One region of the Achromobacter sp. D7-1 genome, then DNA from elsewhere that is predicted to be linked to it. Evidence: predicted binding sites of a transcription regulator. Region 1 holds the regulator's gene; each other region holds the start of a gene.
The links. The regulator HrcA, encoded in region 1, represses chaperone genes, less so after heat shock. The targets are predictions, from matches to a motif close to TTAGCACTCNNNNNNNNNGAGTGCTAA.

Region 1 (10,790 bases):
GTCCGCCCCCGCCAGCGCCATGACGCGCGCTGACGTCCAGCAGGAACTGGCGCAAGCCAAGGCCAGCGGCCAATACACGTTCGGCGAACTCGAGTACCCGCCGATCACCCGGTGAGCTGCTTGCTGTGGCCCGGCCGGCCTCGGACGGCATCATGGTTTGAGGCCGGTTTTTTACCGGCGACAGCAGCGGTCGATGTAGCAGTAGAAGTAGCGGTAGAAGCTGAAGTTTGAAGTTGAAGTTGATGCAGCAGTTGCAGTAACCGCAGTAGCAATAGCAGTGATCGCAGTTGTAGTAGCAGCACCAGGACCGCGGCTCGCGCCGCGGTCTTTTCATTTGCGCACGCCATCTTCCCGCAACGGCGCCTTTGCTTTATCCCAAGACGAAAAAAAGGCCGCGACAACGTCGCGGCCTTCTTGCTTGCATCAGGCGATTCAGCTGAAGAATTCCTTCACCCGGTCGGTCCAGGACTTGCTTTGCGGCGAATGGCGGTCGCCGCCATCGTTCAGCGAAGCCTCGAACTGGCGCAGGATGTTCTTCTGGTCGTCGCTCAGGCGCACCGGCGTTTCCACCACCACATGGCAGTAGAGATCGCCCGGGTAGCTGCCGCGCACGCCGCGGATGCCCTTGCCGCGCAGGCGGAAGGTCTTGCCGGACTGCGTGCCTTCGGGGATCGAGATCTCGGCCTTGCCGCCCAGCGTCGGCACCTGAAGCTCGCCGCCCAACGCCGCCGACGTGAACGGGATGGTCAGTTCGCAGTGCAGGTCGTCGCCGTCGCGCTGGAAGATCTTGTGCTGCTTGATGTGGATTTCCACATACAGGTCGCCCGGAGGGCCGCCGTTGATGCCCGGCTCGCCGTTGCCGCTGGAGCGGATGCGCATGCCGTCGTCGATGCCGGCCGGAATCTTGACCTGCAGCGTCTTGTTGCGGCGGATGCGGCCCACGCCATCGCAGGCAGGGCACGGATCGGTGATTTCCTTGCCGTTGCCGTGGCAGGTCGGGCAGGTCTGCTGCACGCTGAAGAAACCCTGCTGCATGCGCACGGCGCCGGAGCCGCCGCAAGTGCGGCAGGTCTTGGGCGAGGTGCCGGCCTTGGCGCCGGAACCGTGGCAGGTGTCGCAGTGTTCCCAGCTGGGCACGCGGATCTCGGTGTCGAAGCCGGCCGCGGCCTGCTCCAGCGTGATTTCCAGCGCGTACTTCAGGTCGGCGCCGCGGTAGACCTGCGGGCCGCCGCCACGGCGGCCACCGCCACCGCCGCCGCCGAAGATTTCGCCAAAAATGTCGCCGAAGGCGTCGGCGAAACCGCCGCCCATGCCCCCGCCCATGCCGGCGGAGTTGGGGTCCACGCCCGCATGGCCGTAGCGGTCGTAGGCGGCGCGCTTCTGATCGTCACCCAGGACCTCGTAGGCTTCCTTGGCTTCCTTGAACTTCTCTTCGGCTTCTTTGCTGTCCGGGTTGCGGTCCGGATGGTACTTCATGGCCAGCTTTCGATAGGCCTTCTTGAGGTCGTCGTCCGAAGCGTTCTTCGCAACGCCCAAGACTTCGTAATAGTCACGTTTTGCCATGATCCGTGGGCTCGAAAACGAGCCTTCTTTTCAGTGCTACAGAATGAGTACGCCCGGTAGGCGGATTTCTCCGGCTACCGGGCGGCAGAGGCAGGTCAGCGCCCGGCCATTATTGGTCGCGCTTGACTTCCTTGAAGTCGGCGTCGACGACATTGTCGTCCACCGGCTTCGCGTTATCGGCCGCTTGCTGCTGGCCGGCGGCTTGCTGCGCCTGCATGTCGGCGTACATCTTTTCGCCCAGCTTCTGCGAAACCGTCGACAGGGCTTCCACCTTGGCGTCGATCGCGGCCTTGTCGCCGTCCTTCAGCGTGTCTTCCAGTTCCTTGATGGCGGCTTCGATGCCTTCCTTTTCGGAAGCCTCGAGCTTGTCGCCATACTCGGTCAACGACTTGCGGGTGGCATGCACCAGCGCATCGGCCTGGTTGCGCGACTGAGCCAGTTCGGCGACGCGGTGATCTTCCTCGGCGTTGGCCTCGGCATCCTTGACCATACGCTGGATCTCGTCTTCCGACAGACCCGAGTTGGCCTTGATGGTGATCTTGTTTTCCTTGCCGGTGCCCTTGTCCTTGGCGGACACGTGCAGGATGCCGTTGGCGTCGATGTCGAACGTGACTTCGATCTGCGGCATGCCGCGGGGCGACGGCGGGATCCCTTCGAGGTTGAACTCGCCCAGGGCCTTGTTGCCCGCGGCGATTTCGCGCTCGCCCTGGAACACCTTGATCGTCACGGCCGGCTGGTTGTCGTCAGCCGTCGAGAAGGTCTGCGAGAACCGGGTCGGGATGGTCGTGTTCTTCTGGATCATCTTGGTCATCACGCCGCCCAGGGTTTCGATGCCCAGGGACAGGGGGGTGACGTCCAGCAGCAGCACGTCCTTGCGGTCGCCCGACAGCACGGAACCTTGAATGGCGGCGCCAGCGGCGACGGCTTCATCGGGGTTCACGTCCTTGCGCGGATCCTTGCCGAAGAATTCCTTCACCTTTTCCTGGACCTTGGGCATGCGGGTCATGCCGCCGACCAGGATCACGTCGTCGATGTCGGAAACCTTCACGCCGGCGTCCTTGATGGCCACGCGGCAAGGCTCGATCGTGCGTTCGACCAGCTCTTCGACCAGCGCTTCCAGCTTGGCGCGGGTGATCTTCAGGTTCAGGTGCTTCGGACCCGAGGCGTCCGCCGTGATGTACGGCAGGTTGATTTCGGTCTGTTGCGTCGAGGACAGCTCGATCTTGGCCTTTTCGGCCGCTTCCTTCAGGCGCTGCAGGGCCAGCACGTCCTTGGACAGATCAACGCCTTGTTCCTTCTTGAACTCGGCAATGATGTAGTCGATGATGCGCTGGTCGAAGTCTTCGCCGCCCAGGAAGGTGTCGCCGTTGGTCGACAGCACTTCGAACTGCTTTTCGCCATCCACATCGGCGATTTCGATGATGGACACGTCGAACGTGCCGCCGCCCAGGTCATACACGGCGATCTTGCGGTCGCCCTTTTCGGTCTTGTCCAGGCCGAACGCCAGCGCCGCGGCGGTGGGTTCGTTGATGATGCGCTTGACTTCCAGACCGGCGATGCGGCCGGCGTCCTTGGTGGCCTGGCGCTGGCTGTCGTTGAAGTAGGCGGGCACGGTAATGACGGCCTCGGTCACTTCTTCGCCCAGGTAGTCCTCGGCGGTCTTCTTCATCTTGCGCAGCACGTCGGCCGACACTTGGGGAGGCGCCATCTTCTTGCCGCGCACTTCCACCCAGGCGTCGCCGTTGTCGGCCTTGACGATGGCATAGGGCATCAGGTTGATGTCCTTCTGCACCGCCTTTTCTTCGAACTTGCGGCCGATCAGGCGCTTCACCGCGTACAGGGTGTTGCGCGGGTTGGTCACAGCCTGGCGCTTGGCCGGCGCGCCGACCAGGGTCTCGCCATCGTCCATGTAGGCGACGATGGAGGGGGTGGTGCGAGCGCCTTCCGCGTTTTCAATGATTTTGACCTGCCCGCCGTCCATGACAGCCACGCAGCTGTTGGTCGTGCCCAGGTCAATGCCAATAATCTTGCTCATGGTCGGTTACCTTGATTGAATCTATGAAAATAGGGAGAAACTTCTTGTCCCCACATAACTGGGGCTGTCCGCAGGGTTTTTCAAGACGCCTGGCCGGAATTTTCTGCAGCCGGCTCCTGCAAGCGGTGCATGGCCGCCGTGAACTGCGGCAAGCCAGGCCAGCCCGTGACTCGGCCCAGCCGCTTCCCGGCGCGGTACAGCACAAAAGTGGGGACGCCATGCAGGGAAAAGCGCCTTCCCAGCGCTTCGTCCGCGTAGACGTCCGCCTCGAACCAGGTCAGGCCCAGTCCCAGCAGCGTTTCCTGATGCAGCAGGGCCGCCTGCTTGAAAAGATTGCAGTTGTAGCAATCCTGGCCCCACAGAAACACGCAGCGCAGGTCCGTCCCCGGCGCCTGAACCACCGCCTCGTCGAATCCCGCAGTGTCGACATGACGCATGCCGAACACCTGGAAAACCTGGGCGGGGTCGAACCGGGGATCCGTCATGGCGCGCGGCCTGTTCAGCCCTGGCCGGCGGACACCACCACCAAGGCCGGGCGCAGGGTCCGGTCGGCGATGGCATAACCCTTCTGCAGCAGCTGCACCACGGTATTGGCGGGCTGCTCGGCGGGTATGGACGAAATGGCCTGATGCTGGTGCGGGTCGAACTTGTCGCCCTGCACCGGCGCGATTTCCTTGAGCAGATTGCGCTCGAAGCCGGCCGTCAATTGCTTGAGCGTCACTTCCACGCCCTCGCGCAGCGTTTCAACGGTCTGGTCAGGCTGGGCCAGCGCGGCTTCCAGGCTGTCCTTGACCGGGACCAGGCTTTCGGCGAAAGACTCGATGCCGAACTTGCGCGCCTTGGACACGTCTTCCTGGGCGCGGCGGCGCACGTTCTCGGCTTCGGCCCGGATGCGCAGAAGCTGGTCCTGCTGCTCGTTGACGGTAGCCTGGGCGGCGTCCAGCTGGGCGCGCAACTCGTTCAGCTCGGCCTGCATGGCGTCCTCGGCGGCGGAGGCCGCATCGGCGTTCTGGCCGACTTCGGGCGTCTGGTCTACAGGCTCGTTGGGTGCCGTCATGGGGAATCCTCCAAAAAGAATGGCTTTCGCAGACATGAATGGGGGCCAATACCCCTATTTCAAGCCCGGGAAAGCAAATATTCCCTGACGGCACCGGGCAGCAGAGGCAGTCTGAATGTACTCAAAAACCCGCCCAATTTCCGCCAAATGCCGTCAAATCTCAGACTGCAAGCATAGATTCGGCGTTTTCCACCGCCATCCGGCAAACGGCGGACACCTGCCGCGGCTAGCTACTTCACTTCTTGTGCGGTTGCGCGGGCGCGACCGGGTCGCTGGCGGGAAAGCTGTCCTTCAGGGCGCGGTCCACGGCCCGATCCTCGTCGGGCTCGGGGCTGATCGCGATGGGATCGCTGGCGGGAAAAGTCTCGGCGAGCGCCTCGTCCAGTTCGTGTTCCACCTGATCTTCGTCCACAGGGGTGCTGACCTGCCCCTTTTTAACGATCTTGCCAGTCTTGGGATCATGGTGCATGCGCCTTCTCCTTCAAGTCCGTGATTTGCGTGGGCCACCCCTGCAAGTGGCGTGCCACCAGGTCGGCCAGCCCTGCGATCCAGGCCGGATCGTCGTTGATCGCCGGGATGTAGCGGAAGCGCTTGCCGCCGGCCCCGATAAAGGCGTCGCGGCACTCCAGGCTGATCTCTTCCAGGGTTTCCAGACAGTCTGCCACAAAACCCGGACACACCACATCGACCTCGGTCACGCCTGCCGCGGCCAGCGCCTTCAGGGTGGGTTCGGTGTAAGGCTCCAGCCAACGGGCGGTGCCGAAGCGGCTCTGGAAGGTCACCTCGATCTGCTCACGCGGCAGCGACAGGCGCTGGCCCAGCAGGCGCGCGGTCTCCATGCAATCGCGGTAGTACGGGTCGCCCAATTCGATCGAATAACGCGGCAGGCCATGGAAGCTCATGACCAGCTTCTGCGGCTTGCCGTGTTCCTGCCAATAGCGCTCGATCCGGCCGGCCAGCGCGTCCAGGTAGGCCGGTTCTTCGTGGAAGCGCTTGATGAAGCGCAGTTCGGGCTGGTCGCGCAAGCGGCCGGCGTGGCGGGTGACCGCGTCCACCACCGTGGCGGTGGTGCTGGCGGCGTACTGGGGATAGAGCGGTACGGTCAGAATGCGTTCGCAGCCCTGCTTGCGCAGGCGCGAGATGGCGTCGGGGATCGAAGGATTGCCGTAGCGCATGCCCAGCTCCACCACGGCGTCGATGCCGGCCTCGGCCAGGGCGGCGCGCACGCCGTCGGCCTGGCGCTGGCTGTACACCATCAGCGGCGAACCTTCCTTCAGCCAGACGCCGGCGTAGCGCGGCTCCAGCTTCTTGGGCCGCGAGGTCAGGACCAGGCAATGCAGGATGGGCTTCCACAGATAGCGCGGGATCTCGATCACGCGCGGGTCCGACAGGAACTCGCCCAGATACTTGCGTATGTCCTGCTTGCCCGGGCTGTCTGGCGTGCCCAGGTTCACCAGCAGCACACCGACCTTGCCCGGCCCGCGCGGCGCGGGGTCTTCGTCGAAGGGGTCCTCCTGCTCGGGTTCCGGCAGATAACGCTCAGGCCACAGGTACTTGAACAGGCGAAGAAACACAAACACTCCCCTTCCTCCGCGAGGAGGACGTAGCTTCGGATGGACCTACTGGTTATGGCTGAGGGCGTTGGACAGCAAGCGCGCCGTGATATCCACGATGGGAATGACGCGTTCATAGGACATGCGGGTGGGGCCGATGACGCCCAGCGTGCCCACGACCTTGCCGTCCACGCCATAAGGCGCGGTGATGACCGAGACCTCTTCCATCGGCACCAGCTGCGAATCGCCGCCGATGTAGATCTGCACGCCCTGGGCGCGGGTAGACACGTCCAGCAGCTGCAACAGGTCGGTCTTTTTCTCGAACAGCGAGAACATTTTGCGCAGGCGGTCCATGTCGGAGGCGATGTCGGTAACATCCAGCAGCTTGCGCTCGCCGGAGATGACCATGGCATCGCCGTCCTCGGCGGCCTCCGCGCTGGCTTCGACCGCGGCCTGCATCAAGCGCGAGATATCCTCGCGCAGCTGCGCCAGTTCGGTCGACAGCGTCTGCCGCACCGCGTTGAAGGACTTGCCGGCGAAGTGCATGTTGAAGAAATTGCCCGCTTCCAGCAATTCCGCCTCGGCGTAGTCGCGCTGGACGAAAAGAATGCGGTTCTGGACGTCGCCGTCGGGCGTGACGATGATGAGCAGCACGCGCTTGTCGGACAGGCGGATGAATTCGATCTGGCGGAACACCTGGGCGCGCTTGGGCGTCAACACCACCCCCGCGAACTGGGTCAGGTTGGACAGCAGCGCCGCCGCCGCGTTGACGGCCCGGGTGGGTTCGGCGGCCGCCAGCATCTCGCCCATGTTGTGCGGCTCGAGCTGGTAGGACTGCACCGCCAGCAGCGAATCGACGAACATGCGGTAACCCCGCGGCGTGGGAACGCGGCCGGCCGAGGTGTGCGGGCTGTGGATCAGTCCCAGTTCTTCGAGATCCGACATCACATTGCGGATCGTGGCCGGGGACAAGTCGAATACTTTCGATAGCGTCCGCGAGCCGACTGGCTGCCCATCGGCGATATAGCGTTCGATCAACGCTTTCAGTAGTGCGCGTGCGCGGTCATCCATAACAAGTATTTTAGGGAATCTTTTTCAATTGAGGCGATTTTTGTCCCGCAAGCACATATGCGGCCCCATATAATCGGCTAAACCGCCCATTCCGGGCAGGTTTCGGCTTCTGGTCCGGCCTTTTTTGATACGCAAGCAGCCATGCATTTTCCTACCGTAGCCCTGATCGGCAGATACCAGGACACCGGCCTGGACACACCGCTGAGAGCACTGGCCCACGCGCTGACGCAAGCGGGCCGGCAAGTGCTCATCGATGCGGACACGGCGCGCAATACCGGATTGACCGAATACCCCGTCGCTACGCTCGAGGAAATCGGCAAGACCGCGTCGCTGGCCGTGGTCATGGGCGGCGATGGTACCGTGCTGGGCGCAAGCCGCCACCTCGCGCCCTACGGCATGCCGCTGGTCGGCATCAACCACGGCCGCCTGGGTTTCATCACCGACATCGCGCTGCAGGACGCGCATGCTGCGCTGGCGCGCGTGCTCGAAGGCAGCTTCCAGATCGAAGAACGCATGCTGCTGGAAGGCAGCGTGTGGCGCGGCGACCAGAAGATGTATTCCGCATCCGCCCTGAACGACGTGGTGCTGAACCGCGCGGGACGCGGCGGCATGATCGAAGTGCGGGTGGAGCTGGACGGCGCCTTCATGTACACGCAGCGCGCCGACGGCCTGATCATCGCCACGCCCACGGGCTCCACCGCGTACGCGCTGTCGGCCAACGGCCCCATCCTGCATCCCGGCATGAATGCCATGGTGCTGGTGCCCGTGGCGCCGCAAACGCTGTCCAACCGCCCCATCGTCATTCCCGATTCCGGCGTGCTGAACATGACGCTCACGGCCATGGGCCGCGTCGAAGTCGGGGCCAGCGTGCATTTCGACATGCAGACCTGGTCCGACCTGCAGCCGGGCGACCGCATCGTCGTGCAGCGCGCCCCCTATACCATCCGCTTCGTGCATCCCGAAGGCTACAGCTTCTTCTCCACCCTGCGCCGTAAGCTGCACTGGAACCTGATGCCCGAAGCCTCCGACAACGTAGAGTAGTAAGCGCCCCGACATGCTGCGCACCCTGCATATCCGCGACTTCGTCATCGTCGAACAGACCGAGATCCATTTCGGCCCCGGCTTCAGCGTCTTTTCCGGCGAAACCGGCGCGGGCAAATCCATACTGGTGGACGCGCTGGCGCTCGCGCTGGGCGAACGCGGCGACGCCAGCATGCTGCGCGAAGGCGCGCCGCGCGCCGACATCACCGCGGTCTTCGACACGCCCAAGGGGCTGGTCGCCTGGCTGCAAGAGCGCGAGATCGACGCCGACGCAGAGCTGTCCCTGCGCCGCGTCATCGACGCCCAGGGCCGCAGCCGCGCCTACATCAACGGCACGCCGGCCACCGTGGCGCAATTGCGCGAACTGGGCGACAGCCTGGTCGACATCCACGGCCAGCATGCGCACCAAAGCCTGATGCGCGCCGACGCCCAGCGCGACCTGCTGGACGCCCACGGCGGCCATGGCGAACTGCGCAACGCGGTCGGCCAGGCCTGGAAGCAATGGCGCGCGCTGGCGCGCCAGCTGGAAGCCGCAGAAAAGGACGCCGCCAGCCTGGCCACCGAACGCGACCGCCTGCAATGGCAAGTCGACGAACTCGACCAGTTGAACCTCGGCCCCGACGAATGGGACGCGCTGCAGTCCGAACACACGCGCCTGTCGCACTCGCAATCGCTGCTGGACGGCGCCACGCAGATCATTGACGCCCTCGACGGCGAAGGCGACTCCGCGCACCACCGGCTCACGTCTGCCAACCACCGCATCCAGCAGATGCTGCGCCATGACCCCGGCCTGCAAGGCGTGCACGATGAACTGGAATCGGCGCGCATCGCCATCAGCGAGGCCGTGTCGGACCTGAACAACTACGTCAGCCGCGTCGACCTCGATCCGCAGAGACTTGTGGCTGTCGAGGCGCGCCTGGGCCTGGTGTTCGAAACCGCCCGCAAATTCCGTGTCGAGCCCGACGCGCTTTGCGAGCTGCGCGACACGCTGCATGCGCAGCTCAAGGCGCTGCAGGCCGCGGGCGACATCGATGCCCTGCGCGCCCAGGCACAGGCCGCGCAGGCGCAGTACGACGCCGGCGCGGCGAAATTGACGACGGCGCGCCGCAAGGTCGCCAAGGACCTGGGCAAGCAGGTCACGCAGGCCATGCAGACGCTGGCCATGCAGGGCGGCAAGTTCGAGCCCACCCTGGCCGCATCGGCGCCCTCCGCGCATGGCAACGAGCAGGTCGAATTCCTGGTGGCCGGCCATGCCGGCACCACGCCGCGCCCGCTCGCCAAGGTGGCCTCAGGCGGCGAACTGTCGCGGATCTCGCTGGCGCTGTCCGTCATCGCCAGCCGCGCCGCGCGCGTGCCCACGCTGATCTTCGACGAAGTCGACAGCGGCGTCGGCGGCGCGGTGGCCGAGGCCGTCGGCAAGCTGCTGCGCGAACTCGGCGAACGCCATCAGGTCCTGTGCGTGACCCATCTGCCCCAGGTCGCGGCCTGCGCCAACAACCAGTTCCTGGTCAGCAAGGCCGAATCGCGCGGCGCGACCCGTTCCAGCATCGAAGAGCTGGACGCCCCCGCCCGCGTCGAGGAAATCGCGCGCATGCTGGGCGGCATCAAGCTCACCGCGACCACCCGCGAACATGCCCGCGAAATGCTGGCAGGCTTCGGACAGGACTGAAAGGCTCCCTCCGCTCCCGCCAACAACGCCGGGGCGGGTCTGATTTCATCTCGCACACAAAAAAAGCCCCTTCAACCTGAAGGGGCTTTGGATCTCGCATACCCGCTGCGAGCGTAGCCGCGGGCTGGACTACCGGGCCGGGATCAGCGGCCCTTCATGCAGCTGCCGCAAATGCCGTACAACACCATGGCGTGGCTTTCCAGCGCGAAGGCGTTGTCCTTGGCAATCTTTTGCTGACGCTTTTCGATCTCGGGGTCCGAAAACTCGACCACCTTGCCGCAGTTCGTGCAGATCAGGTGATCGTGATGATCGCCGTCGTTGAGCTCGAACACCGCCTTGCCGCTGTCGAACTGGCTGCGGGCAAGAATGCCGGCCTGTTCGAACTGGGTCAGGACGCGGTAGACGGTGGCCAGCCCGATTTCGACGTTTTCGCCGATCAGGGCGCGATAGACGTCTTCGGCGCTCAGGTGCCGTTGATCCGATTTCCGGAAAATATCAAGAATTTTCAGGCGGGGGAACGTCGCCTTCAAACCCATGTTCTTCAGTTCGCTTTGGTCGCTCATGGTGTAATCGCTCTCCGTCCGCGTTGGCATGGGCAGGATAGGTTCACCGCGAGCCGGCTCACCGAAATCATGCCGCCACGCGGAACTATCCTTATGAAACCTTTATGATAACGGTTTTGTCTGCTTCCAAATAATAGGGGCGCGTAGTGTCCATGATTGCACGAATTCCCTCCCGCTCGCTGAAGACCGGCCTGGCGGTGGCCGCCCTGGCCGTCGCCCTGGCCGGATGCTCGGGGGA
Region 2 (10,790 bases), on a different contig from region 1:
GCCGAAAGCCTTCGCGGGTGTCGCGCGTGATCTCGTTCCAGAACGGCAGGGCCACGTCCACGCGCTGCTCGCCGAAGATGTAGCAGATGCCGGGGATCTCGGCCGGAACGAAGCCGGTCAGGTGACCGGAAGCGATCTGCTTGGGTATCCGCCCCTTCAACGCCTGGTTGAAGCGGCGCCAAGCGCGCGGCAGCCGCAACAACCTGCGTCCAAGAAAGACCGCGAAGCACATCATCGCCACTGCGCACAACAGGACCACCACCCCGTCAGCGCCGCGGCGCAGACTGCGATCGGACGCGAACAGGACGACGAACACGATCGCGCTGCTCGCCAGCAGCAGGAACATCAGCCCCGCGAACACGGCCGTCAGGGATCTGCCGCGACGGCCACGGCGCAGCAGCACGATGTCCTCATCGGCCAGGGGTTCTTCCGTGACTTGCAGCATTGCGCTCATGCTACCCCGGCAGCTTGCCCTGCTTGCGCGCCGCGCGTTCGGCCAGCCGCTGCGCCATATCCTGCTGGCGCTGCATCAGATCGGCGATCTGTTCGGCGTAGAGATCGGTGAGGTCGCCGGCCAGCGGCTCCACATCGGTCAGGTCATCGATCGCCACGACCGTCCCCGCCTGGTCCAGGCCCCAGATCCGGCTACCGTCACCCACGATCTTCAGCACGGGCAGGATGCCGGACAAACCGGCCTCGGCGAGCTGGCGCTGCTGCGCCGAGATGCTGGCCCATTCGGGCAACTCCGGCGCATCGATGCCCAACAACACCAGACCGCGCCAGAAAGTCCAGGCGGGGCCGACCTCGAACTCCTTCGCATGCGGCCAGACTTCCTCGCGCGCCATCACGCACAGGCCGTTGGTACGCTGGCAGAAGGCCGCAAACGCCGCTGGCAGCGGGAAGCCTACAGCGGTCTCCAGACCGGCAATCGCCTCCGCATCGGGCGCGGGCGCGGCCACGACCTCAAAATGTTCGGTGTCCACGGGATCCAGGATTTCCCACATGCGTTGATGAAACTGTTCGGCGGTCATGGTCATGCAAGCATCCTGAAGCTAAGAAAAATCCTGGCTCGCCGCAAAGGCGGAAGCCTGGAGGGCGCACCACTATATCCTTGTTTGCGGCGGACCTGCCGATGCGAACGGATGGGCCACGGTGTGCCCAGCGCCCTCAGCCCCGCCGGCCAAACAGCATCGTCAATCCGAACAGCGCTCCCAGCCCGCCAACGATAGCCAGCGACATCGACGGCTCGCGCAAGCTCAGCGCCATGACCGCCGCACCCGCCCCCAGCACGATGATCAACAAGCCCGTCAGGCGTCCTGCCGTGGAACCATAGAAATGTGTGCGGCGCGCCGCCTGCGTACCAGCGGGCTGGCGCTTGTGCCACGCCGCCAAGGCCAGCTCAAACTCGCGCAACAGACGTTCACGTGTGGGCAGGTCCACTGCACTGACTAGCAACGTTGGCAGGCCGGGACGAACCAGCTTGAGATAATCGTCAGTGCCCCAGCGGGACAATTGCGCGAAGGCGACGGGAGAGCGGCGCGAAAACTCCAGCCCCTCGGACGTCACCTTGACGGTATTGCGTGTGGGAAAGCCCTTGAACGCCACCAGCGGCGGCACCAGCAACCCCAGCACCGCCAGCACAACCGCCAGAGCAATCGGCCCACGGTTGAACACCACCAGCATGAAGCTACCCGCCGCCAGGGCGAAGGCCAACGGCAGCGACAACTGGTGCCATCGGGTATAGACCGAGGCCTGGATCCCTTCGTTGCTAGTCATGTTTGAGCCAATTGCATGTCGACTTCTCCGTGAATGACGCACGAGTCACGATCAGAGTGTAATCATGCGCCTGTGCGGAACCTGACGCGGCATTGCCTCCAAGCGCCAAATGGCCGCTTTGGATACGACGACTCAGGTCAAGATTCGCAGATCCAGTCCGTAGGCCGGTCATCCGCCGCAAATCGTACGGCCGGCCAATAGCCATCCATGAACCAAGTCGCGTCGCGCGGCGCCAGGTGCAGCACGTAGCCCCCGTCGGCCGCGACGATCAGGTCAGATGGCGTGAAGTGTTCCAGGAACGTCACAGGGGGATCTTCGGGGTCGCCGCTGTCGCGTCCCTCCTGCCAGAGGAAATGCAGCGCCGCGTCGCGGTGCGTATCCAAGACTTGAGCGATCGATCGTGCCCGCGCCAGCAGCGGCTTCGCCGCCAGTGGATCGGCTTCAAGCAGCACCACGCGCAGCCGGCCGCCGTCGGCGGTCGCGCAGTCCAGCCAGGTCTCCTGGGCCAGCATGTTGTCGTGGGTATAGGGCTGCATGGAAGGACCGTTTATCGGCGCTGTCGCGCCTCGGCACGACGCCGGCCGACGTGCATGATAGCCATGCCCGAGATCGCAAGGGCGGCGCCGATGAACAGATTCGCGGGGGTGGCTTCGCCCAGCCAGAGACTGGAAAACAGCACGCCGAACACGGGCACCAGCGTGATGTAGCCGGAGGCCGCGCCGGCGCCCAGCGCCTTCACGCCTTCGAAGTACCAGGCGTAGGCGATCGCGGTCGCCCCGAACGCCAAAGCCAGCAGGCTACCCCAGGCGCTGGCCGGCGCCTGTCCCAGCCTCTGCCAAGCGGGAACGCCTTCCACGATCAGGCTGGTGAGCAGCAGCATCAGCGCGCCGATCACGGTGGTCACCGTGGTGGTGGTCAGGGCGTCCACGCCTTTGAGCACCAGCCGGCCGATCAGGGTGTAGGCCACCCAGCAGGCCACGCAGCCGAGCAGCAGCAGTTCGCCGATGCCCACGCCGGAGCCGGCGGCGGCTTGTGAAACCCCGCCGCCGATGGCGATATACGCACCGATGGCCGACAGAACCATGCCAGCCAGGATGGCGGGGTTGAGGTGTTCGCGGAACAGGATCGCCGCCAGCAACAGCGTCGCGCCCGGATTCAGCGTCACCACGATCGCGGCCTTGCCGGCCGGAACCAGCTGCAGGCTCAACATGAAGAAGCTGGAGTAACCAAAGACGCCCGCCAGCGCGGCGGCGGCCAGGCCGAGCCATTGATTGCGCGTCAGAGACTTCAAGCCCCGCAGCGCCGACGCGCGATGCATCCACAGGACCAACGCCACACTGGCAAACAGGAATCGAAGGCTGGCCGCGGCCAGTGGGGCCATGGACTGGGCGACGACCTTGCCCCAAGACCAGGACGCGCCCCAGAGCGCTGCCATGCCGACCAGGCGCAGGTGCGTGGCCATCAACGTATTTTTCATTTGTGCTTCGAAAGTGAGCCGCAGTGGTCGCGCGAGGCGACGGTGCAAACGCAAGGCATCGAGCTTGTCCATCCGTGACAGCCGTCAGTGCGCATGCGGGATTTTAGCTGGCGCAGTTTCAACGCGATATTGCAATATGGCTCCTTCGCACGCTCAAAGGCTCCTCAGGAAATCGACGAGCGCCTTGTTGACTGCCTCGGGGGCTTCCTGTTGCAACCAATGCCCCGCGCCGGGAATGACTTCAATAGCGCGCAGCTGAGGAACGAGGGCTGGCATGGCCGCGATGATCTGATCCATGCCGGGAATCGCCAAGCCAGTATCCCTTTCTCCTACGAGATAGAGCGCAGGCACATCCACCGTCTTTCCCTCCAAAGCCCCCTGTAGCGCCCAATTGCGGTCCAGATTCCGGTAATAGTTGAGGCCGCCACGAAAACCGCTGGCGGTGTAGCTTTGGACAAAGGTCGCCAGATCCGACGAAGTGAGCCAGACCGGCAGCGTCTCAGGGACAGGCAGCGAATGGAGCAAGCCCCGGCCAGCGGCGACCATGCCAAACGGATTGGGCGTGCCAGGGTCGTCACGCGGTCCGGCGTCGCCCGATGCCGCGAAGTAGATGGCGCGCAGGGTTGCGCTGATGTCGCGCTCGAATTCCCCTTCGGCAACTCCCGGCTCGTTGAAATAATGCGTGTAAAACGCGGCGGACTCGGTTTTGGGGAAGAGGCGGCTGGGTGCAACCGGCGCTCTGCGCATCATGGGAACGCCCAGGGCGACGACGGCCCGAAAGCGGTCCGGACGCAATTGGGCTGCCTGCCATGCGATGCTGGCGCCCCAATCGCCACCCACGATCACCGCATCATCGGCTCCCTCGCTTTCGATAAGCGCGACCAGGTCGCCAATGACATCCAATGTCGTGAACGCCGCCACATCCGTCGGACTGTCGCTGGCACCATAACCGCGCAAATCCGGGGCCACGGCGCGGAATCCCGCCCGCGCCAGGGCTGGAAGCTGGTGGCGCCAGGCATAAGCGGTCTCGGGGAAACCGTGGCACAGCACGACGAGTGGACCTTCGCCCTGGGCCGTGACATTGAGCGTGATGCCGTTGGCGGTCACATCGCGTGTTTCAAGGTCGATCATCGGGTTAGCTCTCAGGAAGTATCCGGCGCAGCTATAATACCGTAACACTTGTAGTTACGGTATTTCGATCCCATGGCCAATGACACCCGCCTTGCCCGTCTGCTGCACGTCTTGATCCACATGCATTTGCGCGGCGGCACGACCACTTCTGGAACGCTGGCCAAAATGCTGCATACGAATGAGGTGGTGGTTCGCCGATCCATGGCGGCGCTGCGCGCCGCCGGCATGGTGACCTCCACGGGCGGGCGCAATGGCGGCTGGGTACTGGCCAGGGGGCTGGAAACCATCACCGCGCGCGATGTCCATGAAGCCATCGCCCATGGCACGGTCTTTGCCATCGGGCCGGCCGACGACAATCCTGCCTGCCCCGTGGAACGAACGGCGAATCAATTAGTGGCGGATTCCCTGCGCGAAGGCGAGCATGCCTTGCTGCAACGCTTGGGCGCGGTATCGCTTTCCGAGCTTGCCGCGGAGATTGCCTCGCGCGAGGAAGGATGACGCCGTAGAGTTGAATGAGCTACGCAGGCGCAGCTTTTATCGTTGTTCTATCTACTGTTCTTTCAGCCCCAACGACTTCATCAACGGCGCGAACAATTTCTTTTCGTCCTGCACGCGCGCGGCATAGTCGGCCACGCGCAGCGGTAGCGCCTCGGCGCCCGCATCGAGAAAGCGCGCCTGGATCTCCGGCCGCGCGAGCACTTTGTTGATTTCGGCGTTCATGCGATCGACCACGTCATCGCGGGTGCCAGCGGCGGCATACACGCCGAACAGGCTGTCCGCGAACACACCGTCGATGCCGACCTCGGAAAAGGTTCGTATGTCGGGCGCCACGGCAGCGCGTTGCCGGCTCGCCACCGCAAGTACCTTCAGTTTGCCCGCTTGCACCATGGGAAAGACCGTGGCGGGTCCAAACGCGAAGTCGATCTGGCCCGCTGCCAGGTCTTGTATCGCCGGCGCCACGCCGCGATACGGCGCATGGGTAGCCTGCATGCCAGTAGCCTGCTTGAGCAGCTCGCCGGCCAGATGCGGCGTCGTGCCGTTTCCGGCCGAACCGTAATTGAGAGGATCGGGCCGCTTGCGCGCGTATTCCACGAACTCTTCGAGCGTATTGACGCCAAGCGAGGACCGGACAAACAGGAACAGCTGGCTGTTGGCCAGCAAGGCAACCGGCCGCAGGTCTCGCTGCGGATCGAACGGCATGCTGGCGAACATCAGTGGGTTGACCGATTCGGTCGTCGATGGATTGAGCAGGAAGGTATGGTTGTCTCCACCGTTGCGCACAACCTCGGCCCCCGCCACGTTGCCGCCCGCACCGCCCCGATTCTCCACGATAACGGTCTGCTTCAAGGCCTCGGCCAAGTGCGGCTGCACCGTGCGCGCCAGCACGTCGACCAACCCTCCGGGCGCCAGCCCCACCACCAGGCGCACGGGCTTGACGGGCCAGGCCTGAGACGGCGTTTGCGCATGGCTGCCCGTCGCCCAGCCGGTCAGCGCCAGCATCATCATGGCCAGACAACGTCTACGCAACAGCATGCGATTCTCCTTATGGGGGCTCACCCCGCGATCCCGCGCACGGTGCGTCACATGCCGCACCACGGTGAACCGCCTTGATGCCGCATCGCGGCGGCGGCCCTGCATCCGCCGCTCATTCTTCACAAAAGTTTAAGCATAAAGAATCCCGGATAACCCTAACTGCCGGCGACAAGCGCGGCTTGTCGAGACGGCTTCAGTCCAAATGACCTGCCCCCCGCAAATCCGTTTCGTGGCTTCTTCCCGCCCCACTCGGGGCGCTGAAAAGTGACGTGCCCCCCTAACCTGCGCGACTCAGTTATGCATCTTCGTTTTTCCCAACAGTAGAAACACCAAAACTGCTGTCGCTGCCGCAGCAGCTGCCAAGACAAGGAGCTGGAACTGAAAGGCGCTCTCATACACCTGCAGCAAGGAATTTTGTTCCATCATCGGTAGGTGGGCCATGGCGTTTTGCAGGTCGCTCATCGCCAGCCGATTCGAAGCCTTCACCAACTCGCTCGTTTTCATCTGGCCTGACGCGCTATCCTCCGCTGCAGTTGCCAAGCCCGATAGAATCCGAGCAGACAGGATGGCCCCGACCGCTGCGATAGCGATGCCATCCCCAGCCAGACGAATCGCGTTGAAGATCCCCGCCGCCATGCCGGCCCGCTCTTTGGGCACCACGCTGACCGCCAGACCGTCCATAAGTCCCCATGGCAAACCGATACCCGCGCCGATCAGCAGCATCGCAGCCAAGCGGTTACTTTGGACATCGCCAGCGATGCCGTAACCCAACCAGGACAAACCGGCCGCGGCGATGACAAGGCCAATACTCGACAACACTCCGACATTGATCCAGCGCGCCAGTTGGCCTGCAATGAACGGAACCACCAGTAATGGCGCAGACAACGCAATCATCATCTTCCCCGCCGCCAACGCGCTGTAGCCTTCCATCCCGATGAATCGGGCGGGCAAGATGATGAGCAGCACGATGTATGCATAGGCCGGCGCAACCGCCAACACCTGCACTCCTACAAAGCGCGCGTTAGCGAATAGGGAGAGGTCGAGCATAGGCTTGGCTCGCCGCAGTTCAATGAAGGCGAAGACCATCAACAGTCCAACGGCACTCGCCAAAGAAGTCAGTACCGACGTGTGGCCCCAGCCCTGCTCGGGGGCAAGGATGAGGCCGTAGGTGAGCACAGCGAGCCCGATAGTGAAGGTGATTGCTCCGGGCCAATCCAATCCTGTGGCTTCGGGATCACGTGTTTCACGTGCAAATAGCGCGATCAGGACGGAAGCAAGCAATGCAACCCCTGCCGGCGCTAGAAACACCCAGTGCCAACCCACGGTATCGATCAAGAATCCGGCTAGGAACGGACCAAATGCAGCTCCCGCGCCAAAGGTCGTCCCAATCAAACTGAAAACACGAGTGCGTGCGTGTCCGTCGAACTCCTGTGTCAATGCGGCCATTGCGCCCGCGAACGCCGCAGCTGCCCCCAGCCCCTGGATCAACCTCAAAATGTCGATCCACAGAACGGATTGCATGAAAGGAATTGCAGCCGTTACGAGCGCGAATAGGACCATGCCCGCCAACCACAGCCGCTTGCGCCCATACGTGTCCGCCAGACTCCCTGCGGCTAGCGTCGCACTGCCGTAGGTAAGGATGTAGGCGTTGATGATCCAAGTAAGTTCCGCGGCGCTCCCCCCAAGGGCCTGATTGATTGAGGGCACCACCACAGCGGGGCCGGCGATGCTTAATGGGATGACCGCTGCTGTCAGGCAGCCAGTCAAGATTAATGGGGCTTTGTAGGCTGTCGAGCCTGCGGCTGAAGTGCTGACTGTCATCGGGTATCCAGGCAATAGGCCAAAGCCACGCAGGAATCCTCACGCCGCTGCTGGCTAAGGCGTGGGCGGAGCTCCGCTGTGGCACTCCCAATTAATGCTACAGAGGAATCAATATGGCAAAAATATGGGTAAATTCATCGCTGACATGACTAATTTGTCACTTATTGGAGGCGGAATGGATAGCCTGAGTGGTATGACAATTTTTGTGCTGGTCGCTGAGATGCGTAGCTTCGCTGCTGCTGGGCGCCAACAGGGCGTCTCCGCATCGGCAATCAGCAAGGGGGTAGCCCGGCTCGAGGAAAAGCTCGGCGTGCGCTTATTTCAGCGCAGTACCCGCAGCGTCAGCTTGACACCAGAGGGCACACTGTTCCTTGACCGCTGTCGACGGATCCTGGCTGAAATCGCGGCGGCAGAGAATGAATTGACCAGCACAACCGCCAGTCCTAAGGGCCGCCTGCGGGTGAGTCTGCCCTTGGTCAGCGGTCTGATGCTGCCGGCAATATCGGCCTTTGCACATCGCTACCCTCAGATTGAGCTGGATCTGGACTTCAGCGACCGGCTAGTGGACGTCATAGCCGAAGGCTTCGATGCCGTGGTGCGTACGGGCGAACTCAGCGACTCCCGTTTGTTGAGCAAGCGCCTGGGCAGCAGCCGCTTCGTGTATGTCGGTGCGCCTGGTTACTTCGCACAACGAGGGACGCCGCTCCATCCGGAAGAACTGACGCAACACGCCTGTCTGATGCACCGATTTCCGACTACTGGCACGTTAGAGAAATGGCCATTTGTCCGCCCGCCGTCGGAAACGGTGATTCGTCTGACGGCCAGCATGACCAGCAACCACGTCGAGACGCTACTGCATATGGCAGTGCAGGGCCACGGCATTGCCTGCCTGCCTGACTTTGCCGTTCAACCGGCATTGGAAAGTGGCGCGCTTCAGATTGTGCTGGATCGGTGGGCGGGTAGTTCCAGCACGTTTTGGGTCCTATGGCCGTCCAATCGGCAGCTATCTCCCCGAGTCCGGGCATTTGTAGATTTCATGGCAGAGAACCTATTTACTGAACCGAATCTTGTTTAGAAATTCGACTGAACTTCGGCATCAGTGTGGTTCGACGCTCGCCAGCTTCCCCCAATATGTAACAACCCGCCCCCTCCCCCTTGAACCCTAGAACATCATCCCTATAATTAGCACTCGACACCGGTGAGTGCTAACAAGCGTTCCCGGGCCTAACCGATCATTCCCTTCTCTTTTAGCAACAGGAGTTCCTCATGGCCTTGCGTCCCCTGGGCGATCGCGTGATCGTCAAACGCCTCGAAAACGAGCGCAAGACTGCATCGGGCATCGTTATCCCCGACAGCGCCGCTGAAAAGCCCGACCAGGGTGAAGTCGTGGCCGTCGGCCCCGGCAAGAAGACCGAAGACGGCAAGATCCTGCCGGTCGACCTGAAGGCTGGCGACAAGGTTCTGTTCGGCAAGTACGCCGGCCAGTCCGTGAAGGTTGACGGCGAAGAGCTGCTCGTCATCCGCGAGGACGAAATCCTCGCCGTGGTCCAGTAAACCCCGCCTCAAACGAATTTTCGAAGGAAGCTAAGAAATGGCTGCCAAGCAAGTATTGTTCGGTGACGACGCCCGCGTGCGCATCGTCCGCGGCGTGAATGTTCTCGCCAACGCTGTCAAGACCACCCTGGGTCCCAAGGGTCGCAACGTCGTGCTGGAGCGCTCGTTCGGCGCCCCGACCGTGACCAAGGACGGCGTCTCCGTCGCCAAGGAAATCGAACTGAAGGACAAGTTCGAAAACATCGGCGCTCAGCTGGTCAAGGACGTTGCCTCCAAGACCTCCGACAACGCCGGTGACGGCACCACCACCGCCACCGTGCTGGCCCAGGCCATCGTTCAGGAAGGCCTGAAGTACGTTGCCGCCGGTTTCAACCCGATCGACCTGAAGCGCGGCATCGACAAGGCTGTCGCCGCCGCCGTCGCTGAACTGAAGAAGCAATCCAAGCCGGTCACGACCAGCAAGGAAATCGCCCAGGTCGGCTCGATCTCCGCCAACAGCGACACCTCCATCGGCCAGATCATCGCTGACGCGATGGACAAGGTCGGCAAGGAAGGCGTCATCACCGTCGAAGACGGCAAGTCGCTGGAAAACGAGCTGGACGTCGTCGAAGGCATGCAATTCGACCGCGGCTACCTGTCGCCCTACTTCATCAACAACCCGGACAAGCAAGTTGCCGCTCTGGAAGATCCGTTTGTCCTGATTTTCGACAAGAAGATCAGCAACATCCGCGACCTGCTGCCCGTGCTGGAACAAGTTGCCAAGTCGAGCCGTCCCCTGCTGATCATCGCGGAAGACGTCGAAGGCGAAGCCCTGGCCACCCTGGTTGTGAACAACATCCGCGGCATCCTGAAGACGACCGCCGTCAAGGCTCCTGGCTTCGGCGACCGCCGCAAGGCCATGCTGGAAGACATCGCCATCCTGACGGGCGGCACGGTGATCTCCGAAGAAACCGGCATGTCGCTGGAAAAGGCCGGCCTGGCTGAACTGGGCCAAGCCAAGCGCATCGAAGTGGGCAAGGAAAACACGACCATCATCGACGGCGCTGGCGACAGCAAGTCGATCGAAGCTCGCGTCAAGCAAGTCCGCATCCAGATCGAAGAAGCCACGTCCGACTACGACCGTGAAAAGCTGCAAGAACGCGTGGCCAAGCTGGCCGGCGGCGTTGCCGTGATTCGCGTTGGCGCTGCCACCGAAGTCGAAATGAAGGAAAAGAAGGCTCGCGTCGAAGACGCCCTGCACGCTACCCGCGCTGCAGTGGAAGAAGGCGTTGTGGCTGGCGGCGGCGTTGCTCTGCTGCGCGCCAAGCAAGCCATCACCGACCTGAAGGGCGACACGCCTGACCAGAACGCCGGCATCAAGCTGATCCTGCGCGCTGTGGAAGAGCCCCTGCGCACCATCGTCACCAACGCCGGCGAAGAAGCCAGCGTCGTGGTCAGCAACGTGCTGAACGGCAAGGGCAACTACGGCTACAACGCCGCGACCGGCGAGTACACCGAC
Region 3 (10,790 bases), on a different contig from region 1:
CGGTCCAGCAGCGACACCGGCGATTGCGTGGCAACGGCGGCCTGGCGCGGCGCCGGCAGCGATTCCAGCTTGATCTGCAGGCGTTCGATCCACTGGCGGTAAGGCCGGTTGTTGGCCAGTTGCAGCTTGATCTCGGCGTCGTCGATGATGCGGCCCTGTTCCAGGTCGATCAGGAACATCTTGCCCGGCTGCAGGCGCCACTTCTTGACGATGCGGTTTTCGGGGATGGACAGCGTGCCGGCTTCGGACGCCAGGATGACCATATCGTCATCGGTGACCAGGTAGCGGGCCGGACGCAGGCCGTTGCGGTCCAGGGTGGCGCCGATCTGGCGGCCGTCGGTGAACGCGACCGCGGCGGGGCCGTCCCACGGCTCCATCATGGCGGCGTGGTATTCGTAGAAAGCGCGGCGGCTTTCGTCCATCTGCGTGTGCTGTTCCCAGGCTTCCGGGATCATCATCATCATGGCGTGGGCCAGCGAGTAGCCCGAATTCACCAGCAGTTCCAGGCAGTTGTCGAACGTGGCGGTGTCCGACTGGCCTTCGTAGACGATGGGGTACAGCTTCTTCAGGTCGTCGCCCAGCACGGCCGACTGCATCATGCCTTCGCGCGCGCGCAGCCAGTTGAAGTTGCCCTTGACCGTGTTGATTTCGCCGTTGTGGGCGATCATGCGGTACGGGTGGGCCAGCGGCCAGGCCGGGAAGGTGTTGGTCGAGAAGCGCTGGTGCACCAGCGCCAGGGCGGACACCGTGCGGGTATCGGCCAGGTCGCGGTAGTAGCGGCCGACCTGGTCGGCCAGCAGCAGGCCCTTGTAGACCACGGTGCGCACCGAGGCCGAAGGCACGAAGTATTCCTTGCCGTGCGCCAGATGCATGTTCTGGATGGCGTGGCTGGCGGTCTTGCGGATCACGTACAGCTTGCGCTCCAGCGCGTCCGGCACCATCACGTCGGCGCCGCGGCCGATGAACAACTGGCGGATCACGGGTTCGCAGGCGCGCACGGTGGGCGACATGGGCATGTCCACGTCCACCGGCACGTCGCGCCAGCCCAGGACGACCTGGCCCTCGGCGCGCACGGAGCGTTCCAGTTCCTGTTCGCAGGCCAGGCGCGAAGCCGTTTCCTTGGGCAGGAACACCATGGCCACGCCGTACTCGCCGGGAGGCGGCAGCGTGATGCCTTGATGGCCGAGTTCGTCGCGGTAGAGCGTGTCGGGGATCTGGATCAGGATGCCGGCGCCGTCGCCCATCAGCTTGTCCGCGCCGACCGCGCCGCGGTGGTCCAGGTTTTCCAGGATTTTCAGGCCCTGCTGGATGATGGCGTGGCTTTTTTTGCCCTTGATGTGGGCCACGAAACCGACGCCGCAGGCGTCATGTTCGTTCTTGGGGTTGTACAGACCCTGGGCGGAAGGCAGCCCGATGCGGCTGGCATCGATGGGGGTCGCCTTGGGCGGGGGACAGGAGTCGATCGGGGTAATTTGGGGCATGGCGCGCTCCGCAGTGGGCCTGCGTCGTAATGTTGCAGTGCAGGAGACGGACAATACCCCCGGTGGGAGTAGGGTGCAATAGGAATAAATAGGGTGTGTCCCTATTTATATATATGGCTTGTCATTCTTCGTTAATTCGGTGACGCATCATGAGCCGCGCCACACGGGGCTTGCCGCTGGGGTATACACCAGGAGGGTGCCTCCACGCCTGGGAAATGGCCATTTTTCCGATTATACGTCCCCAATTTAATGGGGAATTTTGCAGGTATGAAGCGATGCTTGGCGTTGCGGAAATGCAAATGCATCCGCCGGCCTGCGCTGCCGCGGCCGGAAAAAATGAAGAACCCGCCATTCAGGCGGGTCCGCAATCAGGAAGAGGTCGACGTAGGCGTCGTGGTGGGAGGCGCGGAACTCGACTCGGCGTCGGAGGATGCGGCGGCTGGTTTCTTGCGCGGACGTCCGCGCTGGCCGGGGGCGACCCGGCGGCTGGCGGTATGGGCCAAGCTGGCGATGAAAGCGGGACCGCCCAGCGCCCATTGTCCGGAGACCGCCTGGTCGATACGCTGCGTTTCCTCGCGCGACAGGCCGTCCTGCAAGCGCTTGCGGTAATTGGCCTGGCGGTCGAACGGGGTATTGCCACAGGCCCAATAGTCCGCGTGATCCGACTGCCACTGCGCTGGAGCCGCGGTGGTATTGCCGGTATGGCTGGCGGCGGAGGACCAGGGCCAGGAATCCGGATCCTGCGATGCGCCGCTGCGCACCGGATAGGTTTCCAGCCAGACCAGGGATGGCAGCACCCAGGCGCCCGGCTCCAGCAAGGCCGAGCGGTAGCGGCCCGCGAAGACCCGGCCGCCGCGCAGACGCGCCGCCAGGTTGCGGCCCAGCGTTTGCATGAGGCGGGGCAGGCCTTCCTCGTCCGCGGGCGTGGCCAGCAGCAGGATGCGGTCATTGGCCAGCAGCCAGCCGTGAACCGAGACGCGGTGGCGTTGGGCGGATTCGCCTAGCCACGTAGCCAGTTGGTTCAAGATGTCGGCCGGCGCGGGTTGCGACGGCGCCGCCAGCGGCTGGATGAAGTTGGCCTGCACCAGTTGGGGCAGCCCAGGGGCGTACAGACGGGGCAGACGGGCCATAGTGTCAGGACTTGCGTATCTGGAAGAACGGGTTGTCTTCGCTCACGGTATATAAATAGTGCCACGGTGGGCGCTGGTCAAGTCCCGTGATCATGTCGGGGCAGGAAATCGCTTTTTTTTCTGTCGTTCGTACCCCATAAAGCCCAGGTTAACATTCGGCGACGGAACGTCGCACCGTGGGTATCCCCTAATCCGCGGGCGTTTTTTCCGACCCCTACGACCGGAGGAAAGCAATGGCAGTCGCCCTGGAACTCATTTCGCAGCATCGCTGCTTCGGCGGCTGGCAGCGCTATTACCGCCACGAGTCCGCGGAGATCGGCCTGCCCATGCGCTTCTCCGTCTACGTGCCGCCGCAGGCAGAACAAGGTCCAGTGCCGGTGCTGTTCTACCTGGCCGGCCTGACCTGCACGGAAGAAACCTTCATGATCAAGGCGGGCGCGCAGCGCTTGGCCGCGGAGCTGGGCGTCATGCTGGTCGCTCCGGACACCAGCCCGCGCGGCGCCAATGTGCCTGGCGAGGAAGAAAGCTGGGATCTGGGTACCGGCGCGGGCTTCTACGTGGACGCCACCACGCCCGCCTGGCGCGGCCACTACCGCATGTACAGCTATGTGACGCAGGAACTGCACGGCATCGTCACCGGCGAGGCGCTGCCCGGCGACGCCTCGCGCACCGGCATCTTCGGCCATTCCATGGGCGGCCATGGCGCGCTGGTGCTGGCGCTGCGCAACCCCGGCAAGTTCCGCTCGGTGTCGGCGTTCGCGCCTATCGCCGCGCCCAGCCAGTGCCCCTGGGGCAAGAAGGCGTTCGGCGCTTACCTGGGCGACAAAGTCGAGGATTGGGCCTCTTACGACGCGTCCGCGTTGATGCGGGGCGCGGCCAACCCGTTCCCCGCCGGCATCCTGATCGATCAGGGCGAGTCGGATCAGTTCCTGGCCGAACAGTTGTATCCCGAGGTATTCGAGGCGGCCTGCGCCGCCGCTGGGCAGCCGCTGGACCTGCGACGCCACCCGGGCTACGACCACGGCTACTACTTCATCTCGACCTTCATCGAGGATCACATCCGGTTTCACGTCGAGCGGCTTGGAAAACCGGCGCCCTGAGGGGGCGCTTCTATACTGGCGAGCCTGCCGCCGCAGGCTTATATCGCGCCCCGGGGCGCCGCCTGCGGTCTGTGCTCAATAGGAAACGCCTGATTTGATCAACGGAATCGCTCCCTTCGTCTGGATACTGTTGGGCGCCGTCGTCGTCCTGCTGCCTGGCATCGTCATGCTGCTGGGCCGCGGCGGCCCGCGCGACGAGCGCGGCCGCAAGGTGTTCCAGTTCCGGCCGGTGCGGCGCTTGTTCGGCCTGATGCTGGTGCTGCTGGGCTGTGTGTCCGGCCTGCTGGCGCTGTCGCTGGTGCAGTTCTTCCGCCTGACGGCCGACGAGCCGGTGGCGCGCATCGAAGTCCGCCAGGTGGCCGACGGCCAGTTCCAGGTCAACGCCAGCGCGCCCGGCACCGGGAGCAAGCAGTACGTGCTCTACGGCGACCAGTGGCAGATCGACGCGCGGGTGGTGCGCTGGCGCTTGCCGGCGTTGATGGCCGGCGTGCCGCCGCTGTATCGGCTGGAACGCTTGTCCGGCCGCTATAGCGACGCGGCGCGAGAGGCCTCGGCCACGCGTTCGGTGCATGCGCTGGACGACTGGCCGGCGCCTGATCTGGCGTCGCTGAAGAAGAATTTCCCGAACTGGTTCCCCTTTGTCGATGTCCAATTTGGCAGCGGCGCGTATATGCCGATGTTCGACGGTGCGCGTTACCAGGTACTGATGGATCCGCGCGGGGCGCTGTTCGTGCGGCCCGACGGCGAGGCCACGGCCGAAGGCCTGAAACGTCTGGGCTGGTAGTGGCGCTTCCGCACCGCGTCCGCTGAGCGGGCTGGCTGCCCAGTGGGACGCGTGTGGCCCTCGGCGTGTCACGGCGAGGTAACGATGGCCCCGCTACATCAAAAAATAAATGGGGACATATTTCGATCAAGGAAACTTTGACGCGCCGCAATAGTCGAATTAGCACTCCCAATACTAGAGTGCTAACATCGAATCCATGTCGTTATCCCTTCGCCATCCGGAGACCCCCGCTATGAAGCAACCCAGTACCTCGTTGGCCGCTTCCGGCAACGCCCTGGCGTTGGCCATTGCCAATCCGGGCGCACTTGGCACGATCGACGCTTATATCTCCTCGGTCAACCGCCTGCCGGTCTTGTCCGCGGAACGTGAAACCGAGCTTGGCCGCCGCCTGCGCGACCAGGAAGACCTGGGCGCCGCGCGCGAACTGATTCTGTCGCACCTGCGCCTGGTGGTGTCGGTGGCCCGCCAGTACCTGGGCTACGGATTGCCGCATGCCGATCTCATCCAGGAAGGCAACGTCGGCCTGATGAAGGCCGTCAAGCGCTTCGACCCCGAGCGCGGCGTGCGCCTGGTGTCGTTCGCCGTGCACTGGATCAAGGCCGAAATCCACGAATACATCATCCGCAACTGGCGCCTGGTGAAGGTTGCGACCACCAAGGCCCAGCGTAAGCTGTTCTTCAATCTGCGCAGCATGCGTCCCGACGGCCAGACGTTGGATCCGGACCAGGTCGATCACATCGCGCGCGAATTGAACGTGCGCCGCGAGGACGTCAGCGAAATGGAAGTGCGCCTGTCCGGCCGCGACATGTCGCTGGAAAACCAGGACGACGACGATGACAGCTACGCGCCCATCGCCTACCTGTCCGACGAAGGCCGCCAGGAACCCACCCGGGTGCTGGAACGTGCCGCCCGCGACCAGTTGCAAAGCGCCGGCCTGACCGACGCGCTGCAAGCGCTGGACCCGCGTTCGCGCCGCATCGTTGAGGCCCGCTGGCTGCAGGATGACGGCGGCGCCACGCTGCACGAACTGGCGCAGGAGTTCGGCGTGTCGGCCGAGCGCATCCGCCAGATCGAGGCGGCTGCCCTGAAAAAGATGCGCGGCAATCTCGCGTCCTGAGCCTGCTTGAGCCACGCAAAGGGCCGCTGATCGCGGCCCTTTTGCTTTTCCGGCGGACCCGCGGCCGCGCATGAATAAATTGATACAAATTCGAGCGGAAATTTTGCGCGGCGCAAGAAACTTAATGAGGATCGCCCCGCCTAACTTCATGTAGACCGCGAACTTCGGTTAGCAGTCTTGTCATCCGTCTCGGCTTCTCCTCTTTCCCCTCCCCTATGAGACGGATGCTTGCGGGGCACCATGCATATCTGGTGCCCCGTTTTTTATGCGCGTCCGGTTTGGGATGGCGGGCTCGGCGTACGCCATGCGGTGCCGGCGCGAAAAAGGGCGACTTGCCTAGGCCGCCTGGGCGTTGTCGGCAGCCGCCTTGGCGCCATGCCACAGCGCGTCCTGCACGCGCCGCACGCCGGTGGCCATCGAACCGTCCTGGTACAGCTTGATCCAGCGATAGCCGGGCGCCATGTTGTCCACCACGTGCTTGCCATCGCGGATGCTGAACTGAAAGCAGGTCGACGGCGTGGCCAGCATGCGCAGGTTGTGGCGGCGACGGTCGAATTCGTGATGCACATGGCCCCACAGCAGCACGCGGACCTGCGGCCAGCGCGTCAGCAGTTTGAAGAGCGCCTGCGGGTTGTCGATCATCATCGAATCGTGCCAGTGGCTGTCGATCTGCATGGGATTGTGATGCATGGCGATCAGCGTGTGGCGGCCCGGCGTCTCGGCCAGCGCGGCTTCCAGCAGGTCGAGCTGGCTCGCGGGCAGATGGCCGGCGTTGGAGCCGGGCACGGTGGTGTCCAGCGCGACCACGCGCCAGGCGCCCACGTCGGTCACAGGAACCGACCATTGCGGCAGTTCCTGGCGCATCACGGCCGGCAGGTCATGGTTGCCCGGCAGGCAGCGGATGCTGGCCTGCGCCAGGGCGGGCGCCTCGGATAGAACGCGCGCCAGTCGGCGATAGGCCGCGGCCTCGCCGTCCTGGGACATGTCGCCGGTGGCCAGCAGCAGATCGGGATGCTTGCCGTCCGCTTCGATCTGGCGCAGTACCGCGCGCAGGCTGGCGTCCGTGTTGACGCCCAGCATCGAGGTTTCGGGCTCGCCGAACAGATGGCTGTCGGTCAGCTGGACCAGCATGGCGGGCGCGTCGTCGCGCCGGGTCAAGGAATGGATCCGGGCCAAGTGCCGCTCCTGCAAAGTTTTTGTGCGATTCCACATTACCCAAAAAACACGGCGCGACGCGTATCGCTTGTCCGCATTGGGGTAACGAAACGTGCATTCTCCACGATTCCAGACAGTTTCCGGCCCGATCGCGGGGGAAAAAGCCGCTATTCTTGTGGAACTTCACACAAGCTCCACCAACAGAACATGGATGTAGGTTTTCTCGTATTCGGCCTGGCAGGCTTGCTGACGCTGGTCTGTTTCATGCCGCCTTTGGCGGGCCGTCTCAAGCTGCCCTACTCGGTGCTGCTGGCCATCGTCGGCTGTCTGCTAGGCATCATCGTGCACGTGCATGGCTGGGCGCCCAGCTGGATCGGTGACTTCCTGGACTCGCTGGAACGCTTCGAGATCTCGTCCGAAACCTTCCTGATGGTGTTCCTGCCGGTGCTCTTGTTCGAGACCGCGCTGTCCATGAACGTGCGGCGCCTGATGGACGACATCGGCCCCATCCTCATGATGGCCATCGTGGCCGTGGTGGTCTGCACCGTGGTGGTCGGGCTGACGCTGGACGCCATCTCGCCCTACGGCCTGGTAGTCTGCCTGTTGCTGGGCGCCATCGTCGCCACCACCGACCCCGTGGCCGTGGTGGGTATCTTCCGCGAAGTGGGCGCGCCCAAGCGCCTGACTACCCTGGTCGAAGGCGAAAGCCTGTTCAACGACGCGGCCTCGATCGCCTTGTACTCGGTGCTGCTGGCCGTCCTGGGCGGCCACGGCGAACTCACTGCCAGCGGCATCTTCAACGACTTCATCGTGCACTTCATCGGCGGCGGCGTGGCCGGCTTCGCCATGGGCCGGCTGGCCTGCTTCCTGTTCGCCTGGCTGCGCGGCTTTCCCACCGCGGAAATCACGCTGACGCTGACACTGGCCTACCTGTCCTTCTTCATTTCCGAGCACTACCTGAACGTGTCGGGCGTGGTCGCCACCGTGATCGCCGGTCTGGTGGTCGGGTCCACCGGGCGCACGCGCATGTCACCCACCACCTTCGAGTACCTGTCCAGCGCCTGGGAGCAATTCGGGTTCTGGGCCAATTCGCTGATTTTCCTGTTCGCGGCCATGCTGATTCCCAAGCTGATGGCGGCCGCCGACTGGCAGGAACTGGCGCTGGTGGCGGTGGTGTTCGTGGCGACGCTGGTGGCGCGCGCCATCGTCGTCTTCGGGCTGCTGCCCTTGTTGGGGCTGACCCGGCTGGGAACCAAGGTCAGCAACCCCTATAAGGTCGTCATGCTGTGGGGCGGCCTGCGCGGCGCCGTGTCGCTGGCGCTGGCACTGGCCGTGACCGAGCAGACCGGGGTGGCCGAAGAGGCGCGGCAATTCATCGCGGTGGCCACCACCAGCTATGTGCTGCTGACCTTGTTCATCAACGGCATCAGCCTGCGCCCGCTGATCCGCATGTTGGGCCTGAACCAGCTGTCGCCGGTGGAACGCACCATCCGCAATCAGGCCCTGGCGGTGGCGCTGGAAGACCTGCAGGGCAAGACCGAAGAGGTCGCCAAGACCGAGCACATCGGCACCGAGGTCCGCGACCGCATCCGCGCCGTGTTCGATGCCAGCCTGACCAGCGTGCACGACGGCCAGGTCAGCCAGATGACCGACGACCAGCGCGTGTCGGTAGGCCTGGCCATCGTGGCCCAGCGCGAAGAGGAAATGTTCTTCGACATTCTGAAGGCGCAGATCGTGGACTGGCGCATGGCCGAAACCCTGCTGGCGCGGGCGGAAAGGCTGGAGGACGCGATCCGGCTGGGCGGCATCCCCGGCTTCGAGCGCGCCATTGTCGCCGACGTGCGCTATTCCACCGGTTTCCGCCTGGCCCTGCGCCTGCACTACCTGTTCGGCTTCCAGGGCTGGCTGGCGCGCGAACTGGGCCAGCGCTTCGCCAACCTGATGAGCAAGCGGTCGGTGGCGCAACGCCTGATCGCCTTCGCGCGCGAACAGATCACGCCGCTGCTGGGCGAGGAAGCCACGCAGCGCATCGTGTCCCTGCACCAGCGCCGCCTGGACCTGATCGAAAACGCCATGCAGGCCCTGAACCTGCAATACCCGTCCTACGCGCAGTGGCTGCAGGAAAGCTACCTGGGCCGCGTGGCCCGCGAAATGGAGCGCATCCGCTACCGCGACATGCTGGAGCAGTTCCTGATCAGCGGCGAGGTGTACGCGGACCTGATGGCGCAGTTGAAGAGTCGCTGGGCCCACATCGACAAGCATCCGCCGCTGGACATCGAAATGAGTGCGGCCGAACTGATCAAGCGCGTGCCGCTGTTCGAAGGCCTGTCCGCGGACTCTTTGCGCGCCATCAGCAAGCTGCTCAAGCCGCGCCTGGCGCTGCCGGACCAGCGTGTGCTGACCAAGGGCCGTCACGGCGAAGAGATGTGTTTCGTGGCCTCGGGCGCCGTGGCGGTGCATCTGCCCGACAACACCATGATCGAACTGGGCAGCGGCGAATTCTTCGGCGAACTCGGCCTGCTGGGCGAACAGCAGCTGATGCCGGAAGTGACGTCGCTGGGCTACAGCAAGCTGCTGATGCTGTCCTCGCGCGATTTCCACGCCCTGCTGGCGCGTGACGAGCATCTGCGCGAACGCATCCAGGTCGTGGCCAAGCAGCGCTTGCGCGCGATCGAAGTGTGGAAGCAGTTTTCGCAGGCCAATGCGGCGCCCGCCCCAGTCCCCGCGCCGGTGTCGGCGCCGACACCGGCCCAGGCCGCCGAGGCTGCGGAAGCGGCGGGCGCTGCGTCGGGCTCCGACGTGCTTGCGGCTCGCGAGGCGCGGGGCGCGGACGCGCCAGCCGCAAGCGACGTCCGGGACAACCCCGCGGATAGTCCCGCAGACAACCCGGTGGACAAGCCCGCGAATACCCCGCCTTTGGGCGAGCCGGGCATCGTTCCGCGCTAACGCTAGCCCCCGTGGATGCCCGCGCATCCGCGGGACGGGATGCTAGGCCGGGATTTCGCCTGCCGCGCGGCGCTGCATGATGTCTTCGATGATCACCAGCGCCGCTTCCAGCGTGAATTCGCCTTCCGCGATCTGACGCACGGCGGCGGCCGCGTCGATGGTGGCAATCTCCATTACCTCGCCATCCCGGTTGGCGGGACGGGCATCAGCCGCGAGCACGCAGGTGCTGGTCAGGACGTCTTCCACCTGATAGCCCTCGGGCAGGCGGCGATGGATGCGCAGGATGGTGCGCAGGGGAGAACGCCGCTGCAGGTCGGGCTCGTCCAGTCCCGCTTCTTCGCCGCATTCGCGCACCAGTGCCAGTTCCAGGTCTTCGCGGCTGCCGGCCAGGCCGCCGACCAGTGTGTCCCACATACCGGGATCGGTCGACTTGCTGAGTGCACGTCGCGCGACCCACAGGCGGCCATCCGGCGTCCAGGCATTCAGATGCACGGCCTTGGTAAGCAGGCCCAGCGGCCGCACCGCCGCGCGTTCGATCACTCCCAGCGCATCGTCGCCATCCAAAACATCCAGCAATTCGTCGCGCCAGCCGCGCAGGCAGTTGGCTTGGCGCAACAGTTGTGCGGCTTGTTCGAGCACGCTGTTCAGGTCTGCGCCGGGTTGCAGGTCCGCCCCGATGCGCAAGGTTTCACCGTCCGTCACGATGCCGGGCGCGTCGCGCAACGCGTCGCACGCCGCATGCGTGGCCCAGCCGCAGCGGCGCCCCGCTATATATAAAGCGCGCGCGCCTTCGGGGGCGGGCTCTTGCGCGCGGGCGCGCAGGTCGGCGTACAAGTCGGACAACTGCTTGGGCATCGTGGGACCGTGGTGATGATGTTGCCGACGATTTTATGCCACCCTGTTTTACGGCGCGCGGTCAAGGGGCGCGGCCAGATGGGGGCGGGGCCGATGAATTCAAGGGCGCTAACTTACATCTGTTTGCGCGTCCGCTATAATCCGGCAGTTTCTTTGTGATTTCGAGTGGGAACGACAGGGGCCGCTCTATCTCCCTGCCACGCCCTACCATCTAATAATTGC

Region 2: a site for HrcA is predicted at 8,921-8,947, ahead of groES (co-chaperone GroES). Genes of this name have one in related genera too.
Region 3: a site for HrcA is predicted at 4,655-4,681, ahead of rpoH (RNA polymerase sigma factor RpoH). Genes of this name have one in related genera too.

Annotation. Positions count from the first base shown of each region.
Region 1 covers NZ_JCBAMT010000020.1:10,354-21,143, forward strand. The annotation lists gene AC6LKD_RS11205 (DUF4148 domain-containing protein) at 1-115, shown strand, start outside; gene dnaJ (molecular chaperone DnaJ) at 433-1,563, opposite strand; gene dnaK (molecular chaperone DnaK) at 1,673-3,598, opposite strand; gene AC6LKD_RS11220 (thioredoxin family protein) at 3,679-4,083, opposite strand; gene grpE (nucleotide exchange factor GrpE) at 4,098-4,655, opposite strand; gene AC6LKD_RS11230 (hypothetical protein) at 4,891-5,124, opposite strand; gene hemH (ferrochelatase) at 5,114-6,229, opposite strand; gene hrcA (heat-inducible transcriptional repressor HrcA) at 6,275-7,279, opposite strand; gene AC6LKD_RS11245 (NAD kinase) at 7,421-8,320, shown strand; gene recN (DNA repair protein RecN) at 8,334-9,989, shown strand; gene fur (ferric iron uptake transcriptional regulator) at 10,133-10,552, opposite strand; gene AC6LKD_RS11260 (outer membrane protein assembly factor BamE) at 10,705-10,790, shown strand, end outside.
Region 2 covers NZ_JCBAMT010000001.1:186,988-197,777, forward strand. The annotation lists gene AC6LKD_RS00860 (hypothetical protein) at 1-454, opposite strand, end outside; gene AC6LKD_RS00865 (hypothetical protein) at 456-1,037, opposite strand; gene AC6LKD_RS00870 (hypothetical protein) at 1,168-1,776, opposite strand; gene AC6LKD_RS00875 (hypothetical protein) at 1,914-2,312, opposite strand; gene AC6LKD_RS00880 (DMT family transporter) at 2,324-3,253, opposite strand; gene AC6LKD_RS00885 (alpha/beta fold hydrolase) at 3,407-4,384, opposite strand; gene AC6LKD_RS00890 (RrF2 family transcriptional regulator) at 4,457-4,882, shown strand; gene AC6LKD_RS00895 (Bug family tripartite tricarboxylate transporter substrate binding protein) at 4,934-5,917, opposite strand; gene AC6LKD_RS00900 (MFS transporter) at 6,209-7,738, opposite strand; gene AC6LKD_RS00905 (LysR family transcriptional regulator) at 7,914-8,813, shown strand; gene groES (co-chaperone GroES) at 9,005-9,292, shown strand; gene groL (chaperonin GroEL) at 9,330-10,790, shown strand, end outside.
Region 3 covers NZ_JCBAMT010000003.1:54,023-64,812, forward strand. The annotation lists gene AC6LKD_RS02495 (glutamate synthase-related protein) at 1-1,481, opposite strand, end outside; gene AC6LKD_RS02500 (hypothetical protein) at 1,850-2,611, opposite strand; gene fghA (S-formylglutathione hydrolase) at 2,845-3,711, shown strand; gene AC6LKD_RS02510 (hypothetical protein) at 3,806-4,495, shown strand; gene rpoH (RNA polymerase sigma factor RpoH) at 4,728-5,612, shown strand; gene cpdA (3',5'-cyclic-AMP phosphodiesterase) at 5,949-6,788, opposite strand; gene AC6LKD_RS02525 (cation:proton antiporter) at 6,975-9,713, shown strand; gene AC6LKD_RS02530 (NUDIX hydrolase) at 9,756-10,568, opposite strand.